DNA from 2 places in the Streptomyces sp. NBC_01017 genome. Region 1 is predicted to be linked to the other one. Evidence: riboswitches for the same ligand, from Rfam matches in the RefSeq annotation. Region 1 holds a riboswitch; the other holds the start of a gene.
The links. Region 1 has a riboswitch for glycine ahead of gcvP (aminomethyl-transferring glycine dehydrogenase). Riboswitches for the same ligand answer to the same signal wherever they lie in the genome.
Positions count from the first base shown of each region.

Region 2: another riboswitch for glycine. It lies ahead of gcvT (glycine cleavage system aminomethyltransferase GcvT); the one in region 1 lies ahead of gcvP (aminomethyl-transferring glycine dehydrogenase).

Region 1 is NZ_CP108683.1:8,759,098-8,762,497, reverse strand. It holds gene gcvP (aminomethyl-transferring glycine dehydrogenase) at 1-1,647, opposite strand, end outside; glycine riboswitch at 1,824-1,920, opposite strand; gene OG331_RS40210 (PRC-barrel domain-containing protein) at 2,035-2,442, shown strand; gene OG331_RS40205 (DNA polymerase IV) at 2,752-3,400, opposite strand, start outside.
Region 2 is NZ_CP108683.1:3,744,850-3,748,249, forward strand. It holds gene OG331_RS16975 (enhanced serine sensitivity protein SseB) at 1-285, opposite strand, end outside; gene OG331_RS16980 (AAA family ATPase) at 367-1,041, opposite strand; glycine riboswitch at 1,210-1,308, shown strand; gene gcvT (glycine cleavage system aminomethyltransferase GcvT) at 1,473-2,594, shown strand; gene gcvH (glycine cleavage system protein GcvH) at 2,715-3,092, shown strand; gene glyA (serine hydroxymethyltransferase) at 3,108-3,400, shown strand, end outside.

The DNA of each region.
Region 1 (3,400 bases):
GAGCGTCAGATAGCCCTGCGCCTGCTCGGCGGGCGCGAAGGGGTGCAGCTGTCCGAACTCCGGCCAGGTGACCGGCTCCATCTCGGTCGTCGCGTTGAGCTTCATGGTGCAGGAGCCCAGCGGGATCATGCCGCGGTCGAGCGCGTAGTCGCGGTCGGCGAGCCTGCGCAGGTAGCGCAGCATCGCGGTCTCGGAACGGTGCTGGTGGAAGACGGGGTGCGTGAGGACCTCGTCGCTGCGCAGCAGCCCGCCCGGAAGGGCGTCCTCGGCTCCCTCGTCCAGCGCCTCGACATCACCCTCGACCCCGAACGCCGTCCATACGGCACCCAGTTGGGCCCGCGTGGTGGTCTCGTCGCAGGCGAGGGACACGTGGTCGGCGTCGACGAGACGCAGGTTGACGCCGTTCTGCCGGGCGGCGGCGACAACTTCGGCGGCCTTCTCGGGCACCCGCACGGTCAGCGTGTCGAAGTAGGAACCGTGCACGACCTCGACACCACCGGCCGTGAGGCCCGCGGCGAGGACGGCGGCGTACCGGTGAGTGCGCCGGGCGATGCCGCGCAGCCCCTCGGGACCGTGGTACACGGCGTACATCCCGGCCATCACCGCGAGCAGCACCTGCGCGGTACAGATGTTGCTGGTCGCCTTCTCCCGCCGAATGTGCTGCTCACGCGTCTGGAGGGCCAGCCGGTACGCCCGGTTCCCGTCGACATCCACGGACACACCCACGAGCCGCCCGGGCAGGCTGCGCGCGAACTTCTCGTGTACGGCCATGTAGCCGGCGTGCGGCCCGCCGAAGCCCATCGGCACGCCGAACCGCTGTGTCGTCCCGACCGCGATGTCCGCCCCGAGCTCACCGGGGGACTTCAGCAGCGTGAGCGCGAGCAGATCGGCGGCGACGGTGACGAGGGCGCCGAGCTCATGGGCCTGCTCGATGACGGGCTTGATGTCCCGTACGACGCCGGAGGAGCCCGGGTACTGCACCAGCACGCCGTTGATCTCACGCCCGGCGATCTCGGCCGGAATGCCGTCGCTGAGGTCGGCGACCACGACCTCCACGCCGGTGGGCTCGGCACGGGTCTCGATCACGGCGATGGTCTGCGGAAGCACATCCGCGTCGACCAGGAACAGCCCCTTCTTGTTCTTGCCCATCCGCAGCGACAGGGCCATGGCCTCCGCCGCCGCGGTCCCCTCGTCCAGCAGCGAGGCACCGGAGGTCGGCAGTCCGGTGAGGTCGGCGACCATGGTCTGGAAGTTCAGCAGGGCCTCGAGCCGTCCCTGCGAGATCTCGGGCTGATACGGCGTGTAAGCCGTGTACCAGGCCGGATTCTCCATGACATTGCGCAGGATGACCGGCGGCGTGAAGGTCCCGTAGTACCCGAGCCCGATCATCGGGTCCAACACCTGGTTGCGATCGGCGAGCGAGCGCAGCTCGGCGAGCACCTCGGCCTCGGTACGCGCCCCCGGCAGTTCGAGGGAGTCGGCGTTCTTGATCACATCCGGCACCGCGGCGGCGGTGAGCTCGTCGAGCGAGCCGTACCCGACCTGGGCGAGCATCTTGGCCCGAGCCTCTTGATCAGGACCGATATGACGCTGCTCGAACGGAATACCCTGCTCGAGCTCGGAGAGCGGAATGCGATGGGCGGTCATTGCGGAGGCCTCCTGGTCTGACACGACCTTCGAGGGGCACCACGGCGCGGGTACCCGGACGGCCTCCCCCTCTGTCATCTCAACCTGAGAGCTTCACCGGGGCACCACAAGGTGCCCGGTTTTCACCGTCGGTGAGAGCGGAGGCCATCGACACCCGCCCTGCTTTCCAGAGTGACCTCGTCCGTGCGGTACGTGTGCCTGAGAGATTCCGGGGAGGATTTGCTCCTTCGGCGCCTCCGGATGGTTCCCGGAGGACTCTCCCGCACGGGGTCAGCAGCCGGTAGCCAGCCTACCAGCGGGGTCAACGCACGGTCCTTCGAGTGGCCGCGCTCACCAATGTGCCCTTTCGTAGTGCTTACGGATGAGTTGCGACCAAGTGGAGGGCCCGTGCAGACCGACATCGATCCGCGCAATCTGATCGGCCGCAAGGCCTTCGACCGCAACGGCACCAAGATCGGCACCATCGACGAGGTCTACCTCGACGACGCGACCGGAGTGCCGGAATGGGCGGCGATACGCACCGGCCTGTTCTCCCGGGACGCCTTCGTCCCCCTGGAGCCCAGCGATTTGGTCGAGGGCAGCCTCCACGTCCCCTTCGACCGCGCCCTCATCAAGGACGCCCCCGATTTCGGCGTGGGCCGCCACCTCTCCCCCGAACAGGAACTCCAGCTCTACCACCATTACGGCCTCGACGTAACGGCTCCGCCCCCACCCCCTGACCGGGACTTCGGCAACCTGGCAACCACGGAAACCCCGGACGACAACGGCCCCCGCACATCCCACCCTCACTCCTGAAGACGCCCCCGCCTTCCACCGCACATCCCCCAGCCCGCACAGTCACGCCCACCTCCGGCCCGCCCGCACGGCTGACACGCCGCCTCCGCGCGGTCGAGTTCTCCTGCCCAGCCGCACCCCATCGCAACGCAACGCCGCGGCGGCGCCCACACGGCAGCCGACCTCATACAGCTGCGGGCAGTCGTGCCGCTGGGGCGGCACGGGAGCGGCACCCCGCAAGCGCGGGCGAGCGACCCACCTCTTACGGCAGCCGCAACGCCGGGCGCCCAGGAAGAACCAACCGCACGTCCGGTTCAGCCCGCCCACGTCCTACCCGGGCACCACGGGCGGCGCCTCCCCCACGCCCCCACAACCCCGCTCCCTTTCCCGTCCCAGGAAACCGGCCTCCACCCCTAAAACCCCACCAACCCCATGCCCGCCGCCTTCCGCATCTCCCCCATCTCCCGCAGACACCCCACGTCTCTCCCGCACCAACGGCAACGGATCCGCCGCCTCCAACCCCGGATCGTCGACCCGAAACGTCCGCACCCGCCCCGGCCCCGACGCCTCAGGTGTCTCGAACCGCACAGTCACCCGCCCCAGCCCACTCCCCTGCACCCATCCGTGCCCGTGCTCGACGTGCCGCACATCGTGCCCCGCCACCCACCGCCGCTCGACGGACAGCGCAGCCTCCCGCTCCGCCAAGGGCTCCTCGGGGGCGCCCTCCTCGCCGTGCTCGACCCGCTCCCCCGCCACCTGCGCGAACAGATCCTCCTGCGTGTAGTCGGCCAACCCGGTGACCCCGACCCCCAGCAGCCGTACCCCACCCGTCGTGTCCACGGAATCCAGCAGCCGCAGCGCAGCCTCGCGCACCACACCCGGGTCGTCCGTCGGCCCACGCAACGTCTCGGACCGGGTCAGGGTCGAGAAGTCGTACCGACGCACCTTCAGCACGATGGTCCGCCCGGACAGGCCGGCC
Region 2 (3,400 bases), 5.0 Mb from region 1:
GACGACCTGGCGGAACTGTTCCTCGGAGCTGAAGACCGGCACGTAGGCCTGGCCCTCGATCTCCACCGTCGGCAGATCCAGCGGGCCGCTGGACGGGCCGCCGCCGCTGGGCAGGGGCACCCAGACGAAGCTGCGGCCCAGTACCTCGATGATCCGGCCGCCGGCCGAGGGAAGGCCGAGGGAGGCCGAGAGCACCTCCTCCAGTTCATTGCCGGGCCACCCGCCGTGGGAGTGGAGGTGTGCCCCTGCCGGGAAGTCCGCGGGGAGTTCCGCTGGGAAGTCCATCTACTCTCAACCGCCTGCTGTGAACCGCTGCTGTGGCTCAAAAGGCTAGCGGGTGCCCGTCATGTACAGGTCCTCGGCCGGTCAGCCCGTGAACCCGATCCTGCGCAGGACGCCCGCCGCCTCCCGGTCGATCAGCACCGCCGAGCCGCATCCCGGGGGCAGATGGCCCTTCTCCACCGAGCGCAGGAGGTGGGCCGCGGCCCTGCGGTGGCGCAGGAAGGCGTACCGCGAGACGCCCCGGCCACGCTCGCGCTGGCCCTCCAGGGCCGTGTCCGGGGCGACGTCGAGCAGCAGCAGGTGCAGGGTGCCGCCGCGGCGGCGGGCCTCGCGGGCCAGCCAGGCGCGCACCCAGGCCTGCGTACCGCAGTCGTGCACGACGACGCCCTTGCCGGAGCGCACGGCGCGGCGCAGGCCGGCGTAGTGCGCGAGTCGGACCAGGGGGCGGTAGACGGTGTAGGGCAGGAAGCGGGGCATGCGGGCGGCCCAGCGGTCCCGGGTGTCCTGGGAGTCGATGCGGGCGCCCTTCACCGTCCGCCGCATCAGCGTGGACTTGCCGCTGCCGGGCAGCCCCGTGATCACGACGAGGTCCTCGGGGCCGAAGAGCAGCGCGTGCGGGCTGTGGCCGGAGCGCTCGCGGAGGTCACGGACCACCGGTGCGACGCGCGTGCCCTGAGCCTCGACGGCCGGGGCCGCGGGCTGCTTGGGCAGCGCGATGCCCGACGTCGTGGCGTACGCCGTGGTGCGCTTCACCGTCATCGTCCTCCTCCGGTTCAGGATTCCCCATCCCCACTGAGCGTAAAGAGAAGGTAATGGATGATCACTCGCATTTTCGTTCACTTCCTGCCACAACCCCGTTACAGACGTGGCCTGCCGAAGACGAGCCGGGCGTGCAATGATGTCCGCGCCAACTGCATACCGGCCGTTTGAATCCGCGCGGGAGAGTTCCCAGCAGTCCATCGCTGGGGCGCCGAAGGAGCAAGTCCCTCCCTTGAATCTCTCAGGCCCCGTTACCGCGCGGGCGAGGCACATCTGAAAAGCGAGTCCCCCTCTTCGTCGAGAAGAGGCGTGACTCCACCCAAGGTGCAAGCCGTGACCTGGCCCTCGCCGGTCATGGCGAACCTCTCAGGTTCCGATGACAGATGGGGAGGAACGACCTCGCCCGTCATGCCTTGGGAGAAAACCGTCCGATGAGCAGTACAGAAGAACTCCGTCACACCGCGCTCGATGCCCTGCATCGCTCGCTCGGCGCGACGATGACCGACTTCGCCGGCTGGGACATGCCCCTGCGCTACGGCTCCGAGCGCGACGAGCACAACGCCGTGCGCACCCAGGCCGGGCTCTTCGACCTCTCCCACATGGGCGAGATCACCGTCACCGGCCCCGCCGCGGCGGCCCTCCTGAACCACGCCCTGGTCGGGAACATCGCCTCCGTCGGCGTCGGCCGCGCCCGCTACACCATGATCTGCCGGGCCGACGGCGGCATCCTGGACGACCTGATCGTCTACCGGCTCGCCGAGACCGAGTACATGGTCGTCGCCAACGCCTCCAACGCCCAGGTCGTGCTGGACGCGCTGGCCGAGCGGGCCGCCGGCTTCGACGCCGAGGTCCGTGACGACCGGGACGCGTACGCCCTGCTCGCCGTGCAGGGACCGCAGTCCCCCGGCATCCTCAAGTCCCTCACGGACGCCGACCTGGACGGCCTGAAGTACTACGCCGGTCTGCCCGGCACCGTCGCCGGTGTCCCCGCCCTCATCGCGCGCACCGGCTACACCGGCGAGGACGGCTTCGAGCTGTTCGTGAAGCCGGAGCACGCCGTCGAGCTGTGGCAGGCGCTGACCAAGGCGGGCGAGGGCGTCGGCCTGATCCCGTGCGGCCTGTCCTGCCGGGACACGCTGCGGCTGGAGGCGGGCATGCCGCTGTACGGCCACGAGCTGACCACCTCCCTCACGCCCTTCGACGCCGGGCTCGGCCGGGTGGTGAAGTTCGAGAAGGAGGGCGACTTCGTCGGGCGCGAGGCGCTCGCCGAGGCCGCCGACCGTGCCTCGCAGAACCCGCCGCGCGTCCTGGTCGGCCTGATCGCCGAGGGGCGTCGCGTCCCGCGTGCCGGGTACCCGGTCGTCGCGGGCGGCGAGGTGATCGGCGAAATCACCTCCGGTGCACCCTCCCCCACGCTGGGCAAGCCCATCGCGATGGCGTACGTCGACGCGGCGCACTCCGCGCCGGGCACGGCCGGGGTCGGCGTGGACATCCGCGGCAGCCACGAGCCGTACGAGGTCGTGGCGCTGCCCTTCTACAAGCGGCAGAAGTAGCTCCAGAAGTAGAGACTGGCAGCGGCCAATGGTGAGCCTGCGCACATTTGCGCTGCTCACGCACGTTTCCAGCGGTCCCCCCTTCATCACCACTCCCGCGCGTACAGGAGAATTCAGGCCATGAGCAACCCCCAGCAGCTGCGCTACAGCAAGGAGCACGAGTGGCTGTCGACCGCCGAGGACGGCGTCTCGACGGTCGGCATCACCGAGTTCGCGGCCAACGCGCTCGGCGATGTCGTCTACGCCCAGCTCCCCGAGGTCGGCTCGACCGTGACCGCGGGTGACACCTGCGGCGAGCTGGAGTCGACCAAGTCGGTGTCGGACCTGTACTCCCCGGTCACCGGCGAGATCACCGAGATCAACGAGGACGTCGTGAACGACCCGGCACTGGTGAACTCGGCCCCCTTCGAGGGCGGCTGGCTGTTCAAGGTACGCATCACGGAGGAGCCGGCCGACCTGCTCTCCGCCGATGAGTACGTCGCCCACACCGCCGGCTGAGGAGTTACACCCCTTATGTCTGACAAGTCGCTTCTGAACACGCCCCTGCACGAGCTCGACCCGGCGATCGCCGCCGCCCTCGACGCCGAGCTGGAGCGCCAGCAGTCCACCCTGGAGATGATCGCCTCCGAGAACTTCGCGCCGGTCGCGGTCATGGAGGCGCAGGGCTCGGTCGCCACGAACAAGTACGCCGAGGGCTACCCGGGCCGCCGTTACTACGGCGGCTGCGAGCACGTCGACGTCGCCGAGCAGATCGCCATCGACCGGGTCAAGGAGCTGTTCGGCGCCGAGTACGCCAACGTCCAGCC